2 regions of the Bacillus sp. ABA4_010 genome follow, and region 2 is predicted to be linked to the other one. Evidence: riboswitches for the same ligand, from Rfam matches in the RefSeq annotation. Region 2 holds a riboswitch; the other holds the start of a gene.
The links. A riboswitch is a leader RNA that binds a small molecule or an ion and turns the genes downstream of it on or off. The one in region 2 is predicted to bind S-adenosylmethionine.
Positions count from the first base shown of each region.

Region 1: it holds a riboswitch for S-adenosylmethionine, as region 2 does, so the genes downstream of both, ACXAEO_RS18640 (Na+/H+ antiporter NhaC family protein) here and ACXAEO_RS15760 (hypothetical protein) in region 2, are expected to answer to the same signal.

Region 1 covers NZ_JBSWUN010000003.1:3,539,146-3,543,163, forward strand. The annotation lists gene ACXAEO_RS18630 (peptide chain release factor 3) at 1-121, opposite strand, end outside; gene ACXAEO_RS18635 (class I SAM-dependent methyltransferase) at 462-1,070, shown strand; gene ACXAEO_RS18640 (Na+/H+ antiporter NhaC family protein) at 1,153-2,451, opposite strand; SAM riboswitch class I at 2,565-2,671, opposite strand; gene ACXAEO_RS18645 (AI-2E family transporter) at 2,779-3,888, opposite strand.
Region 2 covers NZ_JBSWUN010000003.1:2,936,916-2,943,237, forward strand. The annotation lists gene ACXAEO_RS15750 (methyl-accepting chemotaxis protein) at 1-771, opposite strand, end outside; partial or broken gene ACXAEO_RS15755 (cache domain-containing protein) at 763-1,812, opposite strand; gene ACXAEO_RS15760 (hypothetical protein) at 1,961-2,272, opposite strand; SAM riboswitch class I at 2,366-2,468, opposite strand; gene ACXAEO_RS15765 (methyl-accepting chemotaxis protein) at 2,564-3,511, opposite strand; partial or broken gene ACXAEO_RS15770 (cache domain-containing protein) at 3,506-4,324, opposite strand; gene ACXAEO_RS15775 (YgjP-like metallopeptidase domain-containing protein) at 4,783-5,532, shown strand; gene ACXAEO_RS15780 (LapA family protein) at 5,608-5,919, opposite strand; gene lepB (signal peptidase I) at 6,121-6,322, shown strand, end outside.

The sequences.
Region 1 (4,018 bases), 600 kb from region 2:
TTCCACCTAATAACAATAATTTCTCTGTTAAAGTAGTTTTCCCCGCATCAGGGTGAGAAATAATGGCAAAAGTACGTCTTGATTCGACTTGTTCTTGTTGGCTTTTTATTTCTTGACTCATGTTATTAATCCTCTCTCTCACATCTATTCATCTAGCATAACTTGTTTTTTCTTCGTATTCTACTTTTTATTTTAGAATAAAGGAAACTTCTATCGTAGAGGCTCTCTCGTATCCCGACTTAACATCTCCAGTCACCTAAAGTGAAAAAGTGCGGGTCTCACTGCCTGTTAAAAGGGCCGTCTTTCGATTATCTACTTTCACCAAGGAAACTTGATGCATTAAACGCACCTTTCACTATAGCATATGTTGTCTTTTTCACCAAACTCGCTCTCTTTGTTCTCCTGTCTTGATGAGGTACAATAAAGAATGTGACAAATCGGAAGAAAGAGGGCTAAACAAAATGGAATATACAGGCGAAAGGGTCATGCCTCACCTTATGAAGCCAACCAATGGCTTATTACTTGAACACATCGCAAGATATCAGTTCGCGATTTTATATACGAAAGGCAGAGTACTCGATTTAGCATGCGGAAGCGGCTTCGGAAGCCAGCTTGTAGCAAAAGCCGCCAAAAAGAAAATTGATGAAATTGTAGCCGTAGACATTGATTCGGACATTATTGAATATGCCCGCAGTTTTCACTACCACCCTAAAGTCAACTTTTTAGCAGGCAATGCAGCAGATCCTTCCCTTCCTGAGCAACTCGGAACGTTTGACTGTATTATGAGCTTTGAGACGTTAGAACATATAAAGGAAGAAAAACAGTTTCTAACAAACCTTTATAAGCTCTTAAAGTCTGGAGGAACACTTGTCATTTCGACACCGTTTGGACTCGGACGAGGAAAACCGTCCAGTGAACCTTTTCACGTTCATCAGCTCACATTAGACGAGTTTGAACATCTTTTCGATGATTATTCGGAAAGCGAATTTTTTTATCAGCGCGGCGTTCTCGTTGAAACAAAGCGTGAAGGAATGCACTATCCTTTAGGGATTGCGGTTTGTGTCAAATAAGTATGTTTAGACAGCTTCGAGAAGAAACCAATAAGAAAAGCCAGCCGCATAGGCTGACTTTTCTTATTGGGTAAGCTCAATGTTAATTCATACGAACTACTTGTTCCTCCGTTTTTGGCTGGCGGGAAGTCAACCGTGGGAACCCAATTAAAATTGCTCCAACCCCAAATACTGCAATCAAAATTGGATAGAATGAATACGGTAGAAGCGCGATAGGTGAAATTCCTCCTAGCTTAGCTGCTGTTAATACTTGAGCACCGTATGGAATTAATCCTTGTACACTACATGAGAAAATATCTAATAAACTAGCTGATTTTCGCTTGTCAATGTCATATTGCTCCGCAATATCCTTCGCTAACGGACCTGTGAAAATAATCGAAATCGTATTATTAGCCGTCGATAAGTTAGTTAAACTCACAAGACCTGCAATTCCAAACTCTGCGCCTTTTTTCGACTTGATGCTTCTCGTCATCATGTTTAATAAATAATCAATGCCGCCATTATGCTTAATAATTTCGACCATACCGCCAATTAAAAGGGCTAAAATGACAAGCTCTGCCATTCCAAGAATTCCTTCTGTTACAGTTTGCAAGAAGCTCGATATTTGATAGCTACCATCAACTAACCCAATGATTCCAGCTAAAACAGTTCCACCCATTAACACACCCAGAACATTAAACCCAAGCAATGCCGTAATGAGGACGCTAATGTACGGTAAAATTTTAATCCAGCTAAAGTTTTCAGTCCCAATCGTTGAATGATTGCCTGTTGTCACGATGAATAAGATAACAGCCGTTAAAATCGCTGCTGGTAACACAATAAAAAAGTTCGTCTTAAATTTATCTTTCATTTCCGTTTGTTGCGTACGTACAGCCGCAATGGTTGTATCAGAGATGAACGACAGGTTATCTCCAAACATCGCTCCGCCAACTATCGCTGCCATTGTTAAAGCAATGGAAATATCCGTCTCGCCGCTAATTCCAACCCCAATTGGCGCCAAAGCAGCGATAGTTCCCATGGATGTTCCCATTGAAAGGGAAATGAATGCACCAATAATAAACAAACCAACAACTAAAAAGCTTGGTGGAAGAGTCGACAATGCTAAGTTAACAGTCGATTCCACAGCTCCCATTCCTTTAGCCGAAGCAGAAAACGCTCCTGCCAAAATAAAAATAAATGTCATAGTAATAATATCAGGGTGTCCCGCTCCTGCTGCGAACCGCTCAATTTTAACCGTCAGTGTTTCTTTCCGATTCATCATTAACGCGACTACAACTGCAATAATGATTGCCGCTAATACCGGCATTTGATAAAAATCACCTGTAATGACCCCTGATCCAACAAATAAGGTCAAAAAGATGCCTAATGGTAGTAAAGCCATTGCATTTCCTGTTACTTTATTCACTCCTTGCACCCCATTCTCTATTTATTCGTGAAAAAGACCTCTTCTCACAAGCAAGAAGAGGTCTTATATAGTCTATATAAGAAACACTCTTCTCATCTCTCAAGCATGTTGCTTGCTGGATTTGGCACAGCACTCTCGTAAAAAGTCCGCTGCCGAGACATCATCGGGCCAGTCCCTCCGTCTCTCTTGATAAGAAGATCATATTTATCATCTTTTTCAAATTACCTAAACTACTTTAAATTGTTCACAAGAAAAAGTCAAACATTATTTCACAAAAGTAAAATAACACCAAAACAGGAAGTTTCACTCAAGTGCTGATGACCCTGTCTTATCTTTTTCATTCCGTAATTGAATTAATTTCACGAGATTCACGATAATCGTTTTTGTCACCGCATATAAAGGCACACCTAAAATCATGCCTAGTACCCCGGCTAAATTTCCAGCTACTAATAAAATGATGATAATCGTAAGCGGATGAATATCGAGTCTCTTCCCGATTACGAGCGGTGAAATGAAATTCCCGTCAATTTGCTGCACAATTGTGATGACGACAATGACAAGAAACGCTTTCGTCGGGGAATCCAACAAACCAATAATGACAGCAGGGGCTGCCCCGATAAAAGGTCCTAAATAAGGGATAATATTCGTGACAGAAACAATAATTGCGAGTGTCAGTCCATATGGCAACCCAATAATTAAATAACCGATGAACGTAAAGATTCCTACAAACAACGCCACAAGGAATTGTCCTTGAATATAAGCAGAAAGCGTCTCACCTGTTTCTTGAATAATGTGCAAGCCGCCCTTTCGATACGCAGAAGGTAAAAAACGCACAGAAGCTTTCGGAAGCTTATAGCCATCTTTAAACATGTAAAATAAAATAAACGGCACCGTAACAACGGTTAACGTAATATTAGCAATGACCCCGAATACCGTTCGAACGCTTTTGGTCACATTATCAGGCAACGAAGCCACATAATTCGTTAACGTTTCTTCAATTTTTTCAAGTGAAATAAATTCTTGGCCTAAAATCCACTTAAACCAGCCAGATTGAGCAGAGTTTTCAAAGAATACACGGATTGTGGCAATATAAGACGGCAAGTTTTGAACCAAATCGGTAATTTGCTGTGATAAGATTGGCGCGACTACACCAATGCCTACACTCATCAGTCCAATAAAAACAGCATATAAAATCAAAATGGCTAAATTCCTCGGCACTTTGTACTTCGTCAAAAACTCGACAATTGGATTAAATAAAAAGTAAAGAAATCCTGCGATTAAGATTGGAAAAAACAAAGTAGATACAAACACAACAATCGGTTCAAATAAAAAAGAAATTTTTGTGCTGAAATAAATAATTAATACCATCAACAAAATTTGGAGCGTCCAAAAATGCACTTTTGACTTTAACACAACTTCACTTCCCCTAACTGAACGGCCCATCTTTAAGCCGTTCCAAAATAGATCATTTGACAAACCATCCTTCTACGATACAGGTCTTGTCTTTTTTACGTGCCAATACAAAGTTTGGTTTCATGTATCT
Region 2 (6,322 bases):
GACTTCTTCTTTTAATTGGTTCATTTCATGCATGCTTTCATTCGTATCACGGATGGAATCAACCATTTTCGACACATTTGCCTCAATCCGCTGAAACGCTGACTCTGTATCGGCGACTACTTTTCCTTGCTTTAACGACAGTTCTGTTGTTCGCTGCATTTCATCTGCCGCTTTCATCGTCTCTTTTTGGATGGACTGAATCATCTCATTAATTTCACTCGTTGCCTTAGCCGATTGCTCTGCCAGCTTGCGTACTTCTCCCGCAACAACCGCAAAACCTTTTCCCACATCTCCTGCTCTTGCAGCTTCAATGCTTGCATTGAGCGCTAATAAATTCGTCTGGTCAGAAATGCTGTCAATGGTATGCACGATGCTCTCAATATTTTTCATCTTATCTGTTAACGAAAGCATGACGTCATTTACTTGCTCAATAACTGTCAACGTTTCGTTCGTATGTGAACGAAGCGAGCTCATTTGCGAAAGCCCTGTGTCACTCGCCGTTGTTACTTCACTAGATAAGTCGTTCAATTCCTTATTCTGTTCAAGCGTGTGAGCGATTTGCTCAGACAATTGAATCGTCTTATGGTTCGTCACATCGGCATCTGTCGCTTGCTGTGTCGTTCCTTGGGCAATTTCACCGATGGCGCGACCAATTTCTTCACTCGAAGCCGCTGCTTCTTCCGATACAGAGCTTAAATGCTCAACAGATGAATGAACAGAATCAACCGATTTTTCCACTGCGGCAATGAGTTCTCGCATATTTTGAACCATGTGATTGAAAAATTCCGCCAGTGCCCCAATTTCATCTTTTGAGGAAACTTTTGTCTCAACAGTCAAATCTCCTTCTGCAACAAGGGCCATGTCCTTTTTCAATTGAAGAATCGGTTTCGTAATGGTTCGTGAGAATAAATAGACGAGAACTCCAGCAATAATCACAATCACCGCAGATGTCCAAACAATGGATTTCAAAATGACCGCCGCATCGTTCAGCAAGTCCTTCTCTTTATACACAATCCCCATTTTCCAACCAGTTTCGTTAATCGTGGTAAATGGCATGATACGACTTTCCTTATCAAATGTATAGGATAAATAACCGTCATTTTTCTTATACATCTCTTGTATAAATGGAAGGTCCATCAAATTGTCGCCTTGAAGCGTCGGATGTACAAGAGCATTTCCTTGCGCATCGAGCATCACCGAGTAACCGCCATGGCTAATTTGCGTTTCATTAACCATTTCCGTTAATTTCGTCAGCTCCAAATCGATTCCCACTACTCCTTGAAACTGATCTGACTTTGAATCAACGATAGCCTTTGACAAAGTAATTACGTTCTTTTTCGTAATCGCGTCTTCATATACTTCTGAAATATGCACTTCATTTGGTGCCTCAGCAGCTGCTTGGTACCAGCCTCTCGTCGTTGGATCCAGCACACCAGACTCAGGCGCCGCATAAAATTTCTTGCTCGGTGTCCCTACATAAATAGACAAAACGTTTTGATTTTGGTTTAAGTAACGGGTGAAATCTTCCCGTACAGCCGTCCACGCGGTCATATCGCCATTTTCATTTACTATTTGCGAGAAATTCACTAATAAGTCCGTTTGACTATAATGGTGCAATGTTTTACTATATTGATCTACATATAGCTCAATTCGTTCTTTCGTTCCGGACAACGTGCTCACAGCTTGCATTTCCACTTGCTCTTCAATTTGCTGTTTAGAAATTTGATAGCTTAATCCAGCCACTGCCGCCAGCATGACCACCATCATCACTGTGACAATGAAATTAAGCTTTAAACTAATTTTTCGAAACATCTCGTTCCCCCATCTCTTCTCCCTTAATCTAAAAAAAAACGTATCATAATATTTTTCGACAAATTTCTCTTGTTTTTTATAGGAGAAAAGATGGATTATCACGACAAAAGGAGGATGAACCTAATATGTTCACCCTCCTTTTCATCTTCTACACTCGAACTTCCCGGGAAATCCGAAGACCTACGCCTTCTAAACGATGAAGCAAATGCTCATCCAATGCATACAGCCCTTCATTTTTGAGCTTCTCTGCTTGATGAATATCTAAAGCGACAGCATACGCATGCTGAAAATGATACACGACCACTTCATAGAAATTTTCCAATTTTTGAAACGTGACCCGACACCGTTCATCTTCTGTGCGAAAACGCCTCTCTAAACTTCCTGCTGCCACCCGTACTAATTCATCTGTCAATTCTCGTTTACAAAGATAACCTCTCACTAATCCACTTAAACTCATCACCCTCACACTCTCTTTCCATTTGATTTGCTCCGGGAAGATGTGACTAAACAACAAAACTCTTTTCGCTTTAGATGCGAAAAGAGTTCCGTTTCCGTCTTATCATCCAAAGCATACGCTTTGCTGGTAGGAGCACCTTGCCTAAGACAGGTTGCTGTGACGTCATTGAGCCAGATCTCTCAGTCACTCTAGATAACTTATTTAATTATTCTATAATATACCAAAAACGTTTTTTTCTGTAAATACCTAAAATCTTTTTTTTACTCATTCTACATCTATAAACCTGTCATGATATTAGATTCTGAACTTAGTCAGCAAATCTTGCATATCTTGAGCAAGCTGACTTAACGAGTGAGCAGCATACGAGATTTCCTCCATCGCCGCAAGCTCCTGTTCAGAAGCCGAAGCCACATTTTCAGCACTTGCTGCTGATACTTGCGCCGCTTCTGCCAATGCCCCTGTCGATTTCGTTATTTCCGCCGAGTGCTGCTGAACATTGAAAGTGGCCGTTGAAATTTCCCGCACTTCTTTTTGAATCTGAAAAATATCTTCTAAAATTTTAGAGAAGTTTTGCCCTGCTTCCTCGACAACATTCATACCAACTGAAACACTTTGGGTGCTCTCCTGCATGACTGAATACGCCATTTTTGTATCTGCTTGAATCTCTTTAATTAACGAACTAATTTGATCCGCCGAACGCTTTGATTCTTCAGCAAGCTTTCGCACTTCATCTGCCACAACAGCAAACCCACGGCCATGCTCACCTGCGCGTGCGGCTTCGATCGCGGCATTCAATGCCAATAAGTTCGTCTGATCAGAAATACCTGTAATAACTTCAATAATTTTACCAATCTCATGTGAACGGTTTTCAAGTGTTTTCACTACATCCGTTGATTTCGTCACTTTGTCAGTAATTTGATTCATTTGTTCTTTTACTTTATGAAGCGATTCATTGCCAACTTCAGCTTCCTTCGATGTATGTGTCGCCGAATGCTCTACCTCCTGCGAGCGAACAGCCATTTCACGAATAAGTTCATCCATTTCCTGAATGGAGCGACTCGTCTGCTCAACATTCACAAGCTGAGCGTCCGCTCTTTCCGCCACTTCCTGAATGGAAAAGGTAACTTCATTAGCGGCAGTCTTCGTTTCATCAGCACTAGCTGTGAGTTCTTCCGAAGACGCTGCTACCGATTGACCTGTTTCGCTCACTTTTGCAATTAACTCTTTCATATTAGTGAGCATATGTCGATATCCTGCTGCCAACCGACCGATTTCATCCTTCGTATAAAGGTCTGGCACTTGCACTTGGAAGTTTCCTGCTGCTACCTCATTCGTTACTTCATTCATTTTTTCAATAGCTACAATATACTTACGAGCAAAGACATACATAATCATGCTTGCTACAATAACAGAGCCTACCGTGAACAAAAAGGTCATGAACTTTAATTCACCTAATTGTTCATAAAATTCCTCTTCATATGCCCCGATACCAATCATCCAATCCCACGGTTCAAAATAGACGGAGTATGCCATTTTACTTCGTGCCGATTTTTCTCCTTCATTTTTCCAGGAATATTCATAAAACCGGTCTTCCTTCTCTTTTTGTTTCGCTGACTCCATCAAGTCTTTCACAATATAAGCACCCTTGTCGTCCTGTAAATCCGCCATGTTTTTTCCTTCAATGCCCATTGGATGGACAACGGAGTTATACTCACTGTCATAAACAAATATGTAGCCATTGTCTTTATACAAGAAACCAGACTTCGTAAAATCTCGTTTATTATCATTCAGTTTCGGACCGACGAGCAATTCAGCTGCCTGTTGCTGTGCTTCCTCCTTGCTGAGCATCATAAACTCTTCCTGCTGCTGCAGACGCTCCACGACCGTCAGTGCTCCTTGAACTGTATTACTTAAATCTAGCTTCCCTGCTTCCACAAGCTGCTGCTTTGCGACAAAATAGCTCGCAAAACCAAGAGCTGTCGATGTAATTATGATAACGCTTACAACCAAGGTTAACATTTTAAAACGAAGACTGTGAACAAATTGACCCTTCATACTAATCCCCCACTCTAAAGCTGCTCTTTCGTTCCTGATAGTACCGCAATCGCCTATTTGACGAAAGTTTCTTTTTATACTCTATTTATCGGCAACTTTCTCCCTTTTTTCAGCGGAAAAATCAATCTATCAATACATTCCACTACATCCGTCAATATTTTTCACCTAAGCAGCTGGCAGCAGTCAGTCGCTTAAGGTTAGAAGATTTAGCATGACCGTCCGTTAATCATGTCCAAGTTTCTAAATCAAGCCATAGAATCATTCGGCACATCTTCATTTAATGTAGAACCATCACAATCGCTAATCCTGACAACTTGAAGTTCCCCTCTTAAGTTTAGAAAGTTCGACATGACTGCCCTTTCGCCATGTCGAACTTTCTAAATCAATCTATATCATATTGATATTCTAATAGATTCGTTATAAAATGAAGTTTTGTAGAAGGGAGTTCGAATAATTTTATGTTTAGCTATGTATCTGGAAATATTGCGATTGACTATACGTTTGAAGCACGTCCGAATATACAAGAAATCACTGTACACGTTTGTCCGAACAACGGAGTGAAACTTGTCGTGCCAAAAAGCTTAAACGAAAGCAATCGTCAGTTTGTCATCTCAAAAAAAGCACAATGGATTTTAGAACAACTTGGCAACGAACAAACGACGAAATCAAACAAAAGCGAGTCTACTGAAGCAGTAAAAGAGGAATTGCCAGCCGCACCATCGGAAACAGCACCCTTATCATTTCAAGACGGTGATAAAATCCCGTATTTAGGCCGTTCTTACCGTTTAAATCTTGTCAAAGAGACTCGCCAAGACGCCGCATTGACGTTCCGCGCGAAATTTATTGCCTCTCTTCCTGAAACGTGGAGCAGTGCCGAAATTAATCAAGGTGTCCAAACGCTGTTAACCGACTGGTTTGCAACGCGAGCAGACAGCAAGTTCCAAGAGTGTATGAAATCGCTCACGAAACAAATTGGCGACGTTTCTGTACAAATTGAATCTGCAGATTTAAAACATGAAACTCACCGTACAAAAGAAGATGGAACGATTGTATTAAACTGGCGCCTACTTACAGCACCGATGACGGTAATTGAATTTGTCCTCGGCCGTGAAGTAGCAAAACAAACGAACAACGATGTAAACCAGTGGTTCGAAGATGCAGCCGAACGCCAACAATGGCTAGAAGAAAACGAACTAACAGTCTTTTAAAGACAGGCTTAACACGAAAAAAGCTTTCCATCCGAGTGATTGACGAAATCAACAACTTGGACGGAAAGCTTCTTTTTATGCTTGTGATTGAGACGCTTCTGTTTCCTCTTCTTTTGGAGCGGAATCGGGTTCTTGTGCAGCTTCTTGATCACGCACTTGTTTTTGTAGTTGCCTCACTTGACTCTTCAACTGCAAAATTTTCACGACACTTAATAAACCTGTTGCCAATCCCCCAAACAATGCCGAACCTAAAATAACTAAAATAAGTGGCCACTGACGGTTACCGAATACATAATTTACTTCTACCGGGTTATTGTTCACAACAGCAAATACTGCAATAATAAATGCAAATACAAGTCCTAAAATAAAAAACTGTTGACCTTTCATCGACATTCTCCTTCTCTCTTTTCCTCAGTTTACCGCAATTTCCATTCTCAATCCAATCTTTCCGTTCTTCTTTGTTCATCTTTCTTTTTATCACTTCGATTTGTTTTCTCTTCCAATCTTTGGACAGATGTAAATGACAGCGTCCAAACAAGTATGCTACACTTGTTATAATATAGGCTTGAGGGAAAAAGAGGTGTAAAGATGGAGCATGGAGTAAAAAAAGAACTTTTATCGTACGTCAAAACGCTTGTCGTAGCTCTTATTTTATCTTTTTTAATTCAACATTTTTTATTTCAGCCGTACACCGTAAAAGGAGAATCGATGATGCCGAATCTGGAAGAAGGCAACAAGATTATTATCAATAAGCTCAATTATCGCCACGGTGAACCAGAGCGCTTTGATA